Linked DNA regions of Bryobacter aggregatus MPL3. The protein of the gene in region 2 interacts with the protein of the main gene of each other region in a pairwise test. Links are inferred from orthologs where the notes say so. Each region holds a gene or a part of one and is shown on either strand. Other genes may lie near its edges.

Evidence for each region. Proteins that work in one complex are often made in the same cells at the same time.
Region 1: the proteins of dnaB (region 2) and dnaA interact in binary tests that used the Escherichia coli proteins (3 or more experiments, as listed by UniProt). The link is inferred for Bryobacter aggregatus MPL3 from one-to-one orthologs.

What each region holds. Positions count from the first base shown.
Region 1 is NZ_JNIF01000003.1:1,663,960-1,666,973, reverse strand. What follows is about bases 142-3,014. They hold dnaA (chromosomal replication initiator protein DnaA), read left to right. Parts: upstream 142-836; coding sequence 837-2,192; downstream 2,193-3,014. Other genes in these bases: dnaN (DNA polymerase III subunit beta), read left to right, coding at 2,449-3,014; M017_RS0107970 (LysR family transcriptional regulator), read left to right, coding at 142-326. Outside these bases: more of M017_RS0107970, read left to right, coding at 1-141. UniProt on the Escherichia coli protein: Plays an essential in the initiation and regulation of chromosomal replication. Binds in an ATP-dependent fashion to the origin of replication (oriC) to initiate formation of the DNA replication initiation complex once per cell cycle.
Region 2 is NZ_JNIF01000003.1:785,268-793,318, forward strand. The notes cover bases 2,765-5,758. They hold dnaB (replicative DNA helicase), read right to left. Parts: upstream 4,958-5,758; coding sequence 3,572-4,957; downstream 2,765-3,571. Other genes in these bases: M017_RS27365 (TlpA family protein disulfide reductase), read left to right, coding at 2,765-2,981; M017_RS0104030 (hypothetical protein), read right to left, coding at 2,978-3,511; M017_RS0104040 (efflux RND transporter permease subunit), read right to left, coding at 5,026-5,758. Outside these bases: M017_RS28515 (carbohydrate-binding family 9-like protein), read right to left, coding at 1-190; M017_RS0104015 (alpha/beta hydrolase), read left to right, coding at 215-1,060; M017_RS0104020 (sugar phosphate isomerase/epimerase family protein), read left to right, coding at 1,060-2,079; more of M017_RS27365, read left to right, coding at 2,076-2,764; more of M017_RS0104040, read right to left, coding at 5,759-8,051. UniProt on the Escherichia coli protein: The main replicative DNA helicase, it participates in initiation and elongation during chromosome replication. Travels ahead of the DNA replisome, separating dsDNA into templates for DNA synthesis.

The DNA of each region.
Region 1 (3,014 bases), 880 kb from region 2 along the record:
GCCTCGGCATTGAACGCATGCTCCTACTCAAAGAAGGCCATTGCCTGCGAGAAGATGTTCTCACCGCCTGCACCAAGGCAAAGGCGCAATTCCAGCAGATCTTCGAGAGTGATCACCTCGAGAGTATTCTGCGTCTGGTTGCGGAAGGGTATGGGCTGAGTCTGGTACCAGACCGGGCCGCTGAAGGCCGTACGGATTGCCGCTTTGTGCCTTTTGAGCCGACAGCAGTCCGCCGCATCGGCTACGCGCTCGCGAAAGGACGGCAGGCCACTCCGATCCGGGCATCGTTTATCCGGCATCTCAAACAATGGGATTGGAAGAAATAGAGAGGGAGAAAAGAGGAAAAGGGGTGTTGGAGCGGGAGACGAGATTCGAACTCGCGACATCAACCTTGGCAAGGTTGCACTCTACCAGCTGAGTTACTCCCGCACAGGAGCCCGGCGTCTGCGTTACAAGCGCCGAAATCTTAGTATCGCCGACAGAGTCCCAGCTTGTCAAATGCTCTGTTTGAGACGATGAAAACCCGATGACAGCATCAAGTTCTACACCCATTTGTCAACTATCGGAAGCCCCTGAAAAACGCTGCCAAATACCTCACAACAAAGCACTTATATTTTGATTGTTTTTTGGTTGCCCTCTTCAGTATCTGTGCTAGACTCTGTAATCGCAGGCCAAATAGCGGGCTAATGCCTTCTGCTCCTCGAGATTCTCTCGAGCCGAATAGTTCTCCAACTCACATCGCTCGTCCCCCGACTTTTCCACAGCATGTGGAAAACTTGTGGGATTTTTGTGTTTTGGTCTGCGCGGAGTAGTATCGCTTTGAAATTGCGGAAATCATGAACGCCTGGGAATTAGTAAAACAGACGCTGGCAGCGACCCTAAGCGCAGAGAGCTTTGAGAATTGGGTAGTACGGACTACGCTTGCCAGGACGGATGGAGACATTCTGTACGTCTCTGTTCCGAATGAAACCACGCGGGAGTGGATGGAACGCGAGTACTCTTTGCAGGTGGAGCAAGCCATTGCCCATCTCAACCTGCCCTATCGCCGCGTTGTCTATGACCTTGAAGCGATCGCCCCGATTGCGCCGCCAGCCCCCAGTTTCAACCGGCCTGCGCAAATGAATCATGCCTACACTGATTCCCCGCAGTCGATTGAGAACCTGTTCTCGCAACCAGTTGCTCCGCTGAATCCAAAGTTTTCTTTCGACAATTTTGTTGTCGGTTCCTGCAATCAGTTCGCCCACGCCGCGGCGCATGCCGTTGCCACCCGCCCTTCCCGCAGCTACAACCCGCTGTTCATCTATGGCGGAGTGGGCATGGGAAAAACCCATCTGATGCACGCCATCGGCCGCAACCTTCTCCATGAACATCCGGGGATGAAGATCATCTACACCACGAGCGAAAAGTTCATGAACCAGATGATCCAATGCATCCGCATGGAGAAGATGAGCTACTTCCACCAGTTCTATCGCTCGGCCGACGTGCTGTTGATCGATGACATCCAGATCATCGGCGGCAAGGAACGAACCCAGGAAGAGTTTTTCCACACCTTCAACGAGCTGTTCGACAACCAGAAGCAGATCGTGATCTCCTCCGATTCACCGCCCAAGGAAGTTTCGGGGCTGGTCGAACGCCTGCGCAGCCGTTTTGAGTGGGGTCTCATTGTCGACGTCCAGCCGCCTGATCTCGAAACGAAAATGGCGATTCTCGACCACAAGGCCGAGCACGAAGGCATGAACCTGCCGGAAGACGTGCGCATCTTCCTGGCTACACGTACGAAATCGAACATCCGGGAGCTGGAAGGCGCTCTGGTGAAGCTGATGGCCTATTCGAGTGTGACGGGCAGCCCCATCACGCTGGAGATGTCCAAGCAGCTTCTCAAGCACCTGACCCAGAACAGCGAGAAGCGGGTATCCATCGAATCGATTCTGAAGGCCGTCGCCGATCGTTTTGATTTAGTGCCCAGCCAGCTCAAGCAGAAGTCGAATGAGCGCCGCATCGCCTATCCTCGTCAGATTGCGATGTATCTGGCCAAGGAGCTGACCACGGCTTCGTTGCTTGAGATTGGCCGTTCCCTTGGGAACAAACACCATACCACCGTGCTGCACTCCATCCACAAGATTGACGAGTTGCGCCATAAGGACCAGGATTTGAACAAACTTCTCCACAGCCTAATCGACTCATTCCACTAGTGATAAGTCGTTTTCCACATCTTCGCTCCTTCTTCGCGTACAGGACGGGATAGGAAAACGGGCCGTGGAGCCGAGTGTTGCAGAAGTCGGCCACAGGGTTTTAATCGCAAGCCATAGCGGCAAGCGTTTTTGTTTTGTATAATTTAGAGAGATATCCACATTTCCGCAGCACCTACTATTACGGTTCTAGAGAATACATAGATATCTTGTCTTCTTGTAGTACTTCCGGAAAGCGTCGGGCAAGGACCACCAACGAATGGAATTTAGCGTAAAGCAATCGGACCTGGTCAGAGAGTTAAATCTCTCTCAAGGTGTAGTTGAAAAGAAGACAACGATCCCAATTCTGTCGAACGTCCTCATTGAGACGGGCGAAGGGGTCATTCATTTAACGGCGACAGATCTGGAACTGGGAGTTCGTTGCTCCTGCCCTGCGCGCATCATCAAAGCCGGCTCGGGCACATTGCCCGCGCGGCGCTTGCTGGATTACATCCGCTTGCTGCCGGACGCCGAAGTGAATTTCAAGATGATGGACAACCAGTGGGCGAACATCGTCTGCGGGCGTTCCCGTTCGCGGATCGCCGGCATGTCGCGCGAGAGCTATCCGGAACTTCCGGCCATGCCCGCGCCGCTGGGCGAGATTCCGGCCTCGACCTTGTCGCAGATGATCCAGAAGACGATCTTTGCGATCTCCAGCGAAGAGAGCCGCTTCACCCTCAACGGTTCGCAACTGTTGATGACCGACAAGGCGCTGACGATGGTGGCCACCGATGGCCATCGCCTGGCGCTAGTCGAAAACAAAGTATCCAATCCGAGCGTCGAAGG
Region 2 (8,051 bases):
TCTCGGTGCGATTGCCCGGAAGCTCCACGCCCAGGTTGCTGCGTGTCGCAAAAACAGGGGGGATCTGCTTCCAGAATTTACTCGCCGGATCAGCAGTCAGCGGAACATCCTTGCTGGCAAACTTTACTTTGAGAAGGTCTTCCGAGAAGGCCGAAGCGGCCAGCAAGAGGATGAGCGCGGGGAGTTTCATCTTCTCCCAATATAATTGAAGCCTATGGTCCATCGTCTTTTTCTGGTCCTTGCCCCGGCCCTGCTCTTTGCGCAATTGCAAACCCCAGACTGGGTCAGCGTCGAGTCGAACATCTCGTACTCGAAGCATCCAGAGACTGTGCTCGATGTCTATCAGTCCAAGCGCGCACCTGCGCCCCAGACAAAGCGAGCCGGAGTGCTCGTCATCCACGGAGGCGGCTGGGGAGGCGGCACCAAGGAGAACGTCTTTGAGCGGCTCTGCCTGCCTTATCTCCAGAAGGGACTGGTTGTCGTCAATGTAGAGTACCGGTTGTCCCGAGCCGCGCTTGCCCCCGCAGCCGTGGAAGACGCCCTGCTCGCGGCAGATTGGTTTCGCGCCAACGCGGCGAAGTATGGCGTCGATAAAAACAAAATCATTGTCACCGGAGATTCCGCAGGCGGCCATCTCGCGTTGATGGTCGGCATGACGCCGAAACAGGCCAAGCTCGGGCCGCCGGCGAAAGTTGCGGCCGTGATCAACTTTTACGGCATCACCGACGTGCAGGATCAACTCGAAGGGCAACACATGCGGCAGTATGCGGTCACCTGGTTGCCCGCTACGCTGCCCGACCGGCAGGAATTAGCCCGCCGCGTCTCGCCCATCACCTGGGTGCGTAAAGACTTGCCTCCAATTCTCACCATTCATGGCGACCAGGACCCCACCGTTCCTTATGCCCACGGGGTCGATCTCACCAAAGCGCTGCGTGAAGCGGGTGCTGATGCCGAACTGATCCCTGTGGCACAAGGCGCACACGGTAACTTCGGCCCGGAGAAGGACGCCGAAATTTATGGTTTGATTTTCAACTTTCTCGAAAAGCGAAAACTTCTCTAATGACACGCCGAGCTTTCTCCGCCATGCCCCTCCTCAGTAGCGCCTTCGCCGCCCCTTCCGACATCCGTCTGGGCATTGACTTGTTCAGTGTCCGCAGCCAGGGCTGGACCGCCTTTGAACATCTCGACTACGCCTCCCGGCTTGGCGCGAAAGTCGTTCATTTCTCTGAAATTCGCTTTCTCGGCTCGCTCGAGGATGAGCATGTCCAGAAGGTTGCCGCACACGCCAAGCGGCTGGGCATTGAACTGGAGATCGGGATGCGCTCCATCTGTCCCACCTCCACGCTCTTTGATCCCAAGCAAGGCACCGCGGAGGAACAGCTCCGCCGGGTGATCCGCGCGGCCAAGCTCTGTGACTCCCGTCTGGTGCGTTGCTTCCTGGGGTCGTCTCTCGATCGCGCCAGTGCCGTCCCCCTCAGCGCTCACATCGAGAACACGGCAAAGACCCTCCGGGCAGTCAAGAGCTTCGCGGTCGATCAGAACATCAAGGTCGCTGTCGAAAATCACTCCGGCGACATGCAGGCCCGCGAACTGAAGAGCCTGATCGAGTTGGCCGGCAAGGATTTTGTAGGCGCCGTCATCGATAGTGGCAATCCGGTCTGGGCGCTCGAAGATCCTCATCTCACGCTCGAAACACTCGCGCCCCACATTCTCACCAGCCATGTCCGGGACTCTTATCTTTGGAAGACGCCTCTTGGCGTCGCCGTCCAATGGACGCCCATGGGCCGGGGCAATGTCGACATCGCAGGCTGGGTAAACCGCTACCGGCAGCTTTGCCCGGGCAAGACGCTCTCGATGGAGATCATTGTCACCGGCGCCCGCAAGTTCCAGGTATTTGAGACCAAGTTCTGGGACGCCTATCGCGACACCCCTGCATGGGAATTCTCCCGCTTCCTCGCCTTAGCGGAAAAGGGGACCGAGCAACCTGACCCGCCCAAGCTCGACAAGGAAGCCGCCCTCCTCAAAGAGCGTCAGGATCTTGAGTCCAGCATGGAATTCACCCGGAAACTCATCGCATGAGAATCTTAAGCTTCGTCCTTCTGGTAGCAGCACTCCAAGCGGCAATCGTCGCCGACGTGCGCGCACTCCTGGCCCGTCAGGATTTCCCCGCAGCCGAGAAGCTGATTGAAACCCAGCGCGCCGGCGGAGCATGGACTCCGGAATTGCTCGAAGCGCAATCCTGGCTGGGCCGGGGGGCGCTGGCAGCCAAGCACTACGACAAGGCCATCGCCTATGCCAAGGGCACTCGCAAGCTGGCGCTTGACCTACTCAAAACACGCAAGCTCGACGATGAGGCGCGCTTGCCTACCGCACTGGGCGCCACCATTGAGGTGGAAGGACAGGCACTCGCAGCCAAGGGGCATTTGCATGACGCACTGTCATTCCTCAACAGCGAGTTGCAACGCTACCACGCGACGTCGATCCGGACCAGAATCCAGAAGAACATCAATCTCCTGTCCCTGGTTGGCAAGCCGGCTCCGGCGCTGGATCTCCAGGTGGCAGTCGGCAAGAATCCCACGAAAAGCATTGCGCAATTCAAAGGCAAGCCCGTGCTGCTTTTCTTCTGGGCGCACTGGTGTGCAGACTGCAAGGCACAAGCCCCGATCCTCGCCGAACTTGCGCGGACCTATGCCTCCAAGGGGCTCACCATCATTGGCCCCACACAATACTACGGCTACGCCGCAGGCGGCGAAGACGCAACAAAACCCGAGGAGAGAACGTATATTGCCTCGATCTACGATCGATACTACGCTTCCATCCCGGGCATGAGCGCCCCTCTCAGCGAGGAGAACTTTCGCGTCTACGGCGCCTCGACAACGCCGACCCTGGTGCTGATCGATCGCGCCGGAATCGTCCGCCTCTACCATCCCGGCTCGATGTCCAAAGAGGAACTCAGCGCTCAGATCGAGCGACTGCGCTAGTCGTCACAAATCCGGAGGAAGATGTCCTTCTCCGTGAGAGGGAACATGCGTGGATACCACGCCGCCAGGAAGCCGGCGTCGGCAGACCGGTCATAGAGTGGATCGCAAACCACCGCGTTCACCGACCACTTGGCAAACTCATTGAGCGGGATATCCGACGGCCGGTTCAACACGACAAAGGCGTGATTCCACCCTCCACGAAAGACACCAAAGTATTCAATGGGAGTCACCTGCTTGCGCGCCAGAAACTTAAAGGCAACGGCAGACAGTTCGCTGCAGTTCCCCGTGTTGCTGTCCTTGGCCAGAGCTGCCATCTCGTGGATGTAACGAACCGGGTCAAAGGGGCCCTTATACTTCTCCGAACGCTCATTGCCCAGGCTCTGGGACTTCAAGCGAGCCGCAAACTTCTGAGGGATATTGAGCGGGTCTCGAATCCATCCTCCGGCGGTGTTTAAGCCTCGATAGCGAACGACTGATCTCACTTCCGAAAGGGCGCCTTTAGCCATCGCCCGGTACTCGTGTAGCTGCATTTCTCTCCTTCGTTTCTCTATTTAGAAACGCGCGGAAATCGCCGCTAGAGGATCGAAGGGCTACACATAATCATCGGAACCGCCACCACCGCCATCACCCATCCCCGGTTCATCGGCGAGATTGCCGAATTTTGTGAACTTGTGCATGAAGGCAAGATCGACTTTTCCGATCGGACCGTTACGTTGCTTGGAAATGATGAGCTCGGCGCGTCCCTTAATATCTTCGCGATCAGGTTTGTACACTTCCTCACGAAACAGGAAGCACACCATGTCGGCGTCCTGCTCGATCGAACCCGATTCGCGCAAATCGCTCAACTGCGGACGGTGGTCGCCGGGACGTGTTTCCGGCGCACGGCTCAACTGACTCAGAGCCAGAATCGGAACACGCAGTTCCTTACTGAGCAACTTCATGCCGCGCGAGATCGAGCTGACTTCCTGCGTACGGCTATCGTGCGAGCCGCGAGCCTGCATGAGTTGCAGGTAGTCGATGACGACAAGCCCAAGGCCACGCTCGGCCTGCACGCGGCGTAGCTTCGCGTGGATGTCCATCATGTTGATGCCCGGCGAATCGTCGAGATAAAGCGGAGCATCCATCAAATCCGTCGCCGCCACCGCAAGCTGACGCCGCTCATCATCGCCCAGAAAGCCGGTGCGGAAGCGATGCTGGTCCACGCGCGCCGCGGCGCAAACCATACGAGTGAGCAGGCTCTCTTTTGACATTTCGAGCGAGAACACCGCCACCGCCTTGTTCACCTTCGGCCCGCAGACATGCTGCGCAATGTTCAGCGCAAAGGCGGTCTTGCCCATGGCGGGGCGCGCGGCCAGAATGATCAGTTCGCCTTCACGAAAGCCGCCTGTCATCTCGTCCAGCTTCGTAAAGCCGGTCGAGACGCCCTTAATGCGATTGCTGGGATCGAGAAATTGATCGAGACCAATCTCGTCGATGATCTCGGTTGGCGTAGCCAGCGTGTTCTTGCCACGCGCCGCGCCGACATTGAGGAAGGACTCTTCGGCCTCGGCGAGAATGTGATTCGCCTCGTCGACGCCCAAGAAAGCCTTGTCCATCACGCTCTGCGCGGTGAAGATGATCTTGCGCAGCGTCGACTTCTCGCGGACGATTTTGACGTAGCCAAAGACGTTGAGCAGTTGCGGCAGCCCTTCGTCCAGGCTCATCAGGTAGCTCAGGCCGCCTGCGCCTTCCAGCTCCGAATGGCGCATCAGCTCGTTGGCCAGCGCAATGCGATCGATGTGCTCGCCGCGCTCGGCCAATTCGCTCATGCGCTGGAAGATGCGGCGGTGTGACTCGAGACTGAAGTCTTCTGCCGTCAGTTCGCCACCCACCAGCGGAAACTGAGCGGGGTCCACCAGGACGGCGCCGAGCGTCAAGCGCTCGGCCTCAAGATTTGCGGGTAGGCCTTTCTGGAAGGCGATGTCAGCTACATTCATCGCGTACAGCCATAGTTTGGCACTCCCCCGCGTGGAGAAGCTGTGGAAAACATGTGATGATCCTGTGATTACTGCAAGGAAATCTGATGGGTCTCGAGCGTGGCTCCCAGCGCCTGTTCGAGACGGGCAATCGCCTTATTGAAATCGAGCCTTGCCACCAAGCCGCGGCGTTGCGAATCGGCATATTCGTTCTGGCGCGTCAGCACTAAGAAGTTTGTGCTTTCACCTGTTTCAAACAGCCGCTGTTCGCTGTCCAGTTTCTCCTTGGCCGCGCTGGCGCTGGCTTCGGCTGCGACAATCCGCTGTTCCGCCGTTCGCAAGAACTGCAGCGAATTGCGAACCTCCGCCTCCACCTGCTGCTCGCTGCGCGTCCGTTGCAGAACCAGTGTGCGATCCGTCAGATTGGTCTGCACCAGATTCTCCTTGGCCGCACGATTGCGCAGGGTCCAGTCCACCTGAATCCCGGCTTGCCAACTTGTATAGTTGTTGCCAAACAGATTATTGAGCGTGGTGCCGTAGCCGCCGATGAAGCTGCCCGGCACACTACTTCCGATGGCTGCAGGCAGCGGCTCGAGTCCGGCAAGCTGCGAAAGCTTGTTGATTCTGTCCAACTGTGCGGCCCCGGACGAGGTGAACGGATTGGGTGCATTGTTCACCACACCGGCAAGACCCGTGCTGAGATACCCCCCCGTCAGATTCACCGCGGGCAGCAGTTGATTGCGGGCCAGATCCTTCTGGTACTCGTTCGACTCGAGACGCAGCCGCAGATTCTTCAGTTCCGGACGGCGCTGGATGGCGTCCCGCACAGCGGTCTTCAGATCATCCACCGCCGGAGGCGCGAGACTACGCGTTTCAATCGGGATGATCTCGTCATCCCAGATCGACTGATCGCGGCCACCAGCCAGCAGGCTCTTCAGATTGTTCTCGACCTCGGTGAGAAAGCCGATGCTGGCGTAATAAGTGTCCTGGCGGCGCTCCATTTCGGCAAGCGCAGCCGAGAGTTCCACTGGCGCAAGAGTGCCCGCGTCGATCTGGCGCTTGCTTCTCTCATACTGATCTTTGGCCAGGTCGACACTCTGCTTCTGGACATTGATGTCTTCCCGCGCCGCCACCAGATCCCAATAGGCCTGCGTCACCAGCGTCACCACATTGATCACGCGCAGTTCATAATCCACATCGCTGATATCCACCTGCTTGCGGCGGACGCGAATCAGATTCCGGTCATTGTCAATCTTTCTGCCACGCAACAAGGGCTGCGTCAGGGTCAGCGAAAGGCTCGACTGCAGATAAGGATTCAAGCCCGTAAATGGGTTCGTTGTGTTGATCCGGCTATTGTTGAAGGCCGCATCAAAGCGAGTGCCATTCCAGGGGAGGCGCTGGGTGGCGCCGAAGTTATTCGTAAAGTTCCGATCGACCAGACGTCCATCGGCAGCTTGCAGCACACTCGATGTGGGCGTGACATTATAGTTGAACGCCGGTTTGTAGCCGAGCGTAAAATCCCAGACGCCGAAGGTCTGGCGATACTGGCTGCGGGCAATCACCGTGTTCGTCTTCTCGAGTTGGATCTCGAGATTGTTCTGCATGGCCATCTCGATGGCGTCCTTTAACATCAGCTTCTTCTGCCCGGCGCTCACACCCACGCGGGCCGGAGTTTCCGCAGCAAAACCAACCGATGCGAACAGCACTAAACTCAGCAGACTCGCAAAGACTTCCTTCGCCGCGCGACGCTTGAAGATTCGATTCAGGCGCGAGAACAGATGCCAGTTTGACATATCATCGAACAGCGAATAGACCACCGGCGTCACCAGCAAGCTGAGCAGCAGACACATGGTCTGCCCCCCGATGACGACGATCGCGACCGTACGGCGAGTGCCGGCGCCCGCGCCGCCGCCAAAGGCAAGCGGCAACATACCGGCAACGAGCGCGGCAGTAGTCATCAGAATCGGGCGGAGACGGTCTTCGCAACCCTTCAGAATCGCCTGGGCCCGAGGGAGCCCTTCCTCTCGCAGACGCTTGATATGGTCCACCTGTAGAATCGAATTCTTCTTCACGATTCCGAAGAGCACCAGGATTCCGACTGAGGTGTAGATGATGTTGTAGTTCTCATTGGCCAGCTTCAAGCTCAAGAGCGCGAAGGGCACGCTGAGCGGCAGGCTGAGCAGGATCGTAATCGGGTCAAGGAAGCTTTCAAACTGCGCCGCCAGAATCATGTACATGAAGATGAAGCAGAGCAGGAAGGCGCCGATGAAGCTGACCCCCGCCTTGCCAAACTCCTTACTGCGGCCCACCGTACCGGTGGCGTATTGCGGCGGCATGTTCAGATCGTTGACAATCTTCTGCGTCGCTGCCAGCGCGTCTGACAAGGACCCACCCTTGGCAATGTTCGCCTGGATCATGATCTGCCGCTGCCGGTTGTAGCGGTCAATGGCCGTGGGGCCGGTCGCGTCAATCAGACTGGCCACGTTCGACACTGGCACATTGCCCAAGGTGGTCGAAGGGACAAACAGCCGGTTCAACGCTTGCGGCGAATTGCGGAAGTTCTTATCGACGCGCAGTTGGACGTCATAGCGATCGTCCCCCTCGCGATAGGTGGTCACCTGGGAGTCCCCGGCAACCAGCGTGCGCAAAGCCGTGGCGATGCTGTTGACGCTGACGTTGAGGTCGGCAGCCTTGTCGCGATTGATGTCGACGCGCAGTTCCGGCTTGCCAGGCTCATAGGACATATCGAGATCAGCCACACCGGGCACTTCGGCCAGCTTCGTCATGATGGCGCGGGAGTAACGCTCCAACTGAGCGAGGTCCGGGCCCTGGACGTAATACTGCAGATCGCGATCGCTCGCGCCGCCCGAAATCAGGGCCGGCAACTGCACGCCCACAATCATGTCCTTCGAGAAGGGCTTCATCATCGCACGCGTCTTTTCCATCAATTGCTGCTGGCTGAACTCACGCTTCTCGGGCGGCACCAGTTGCACGATGATGCTGCCGCGATCGACGCGCTTCTGGATATCGGCGCCAATCGTGGTGAGCAGATACTTCAAGCCCGGGAGCTTCTTCAGTTCGCCTTCGACGCTATTCATTGCATTGGTGGTGCCCT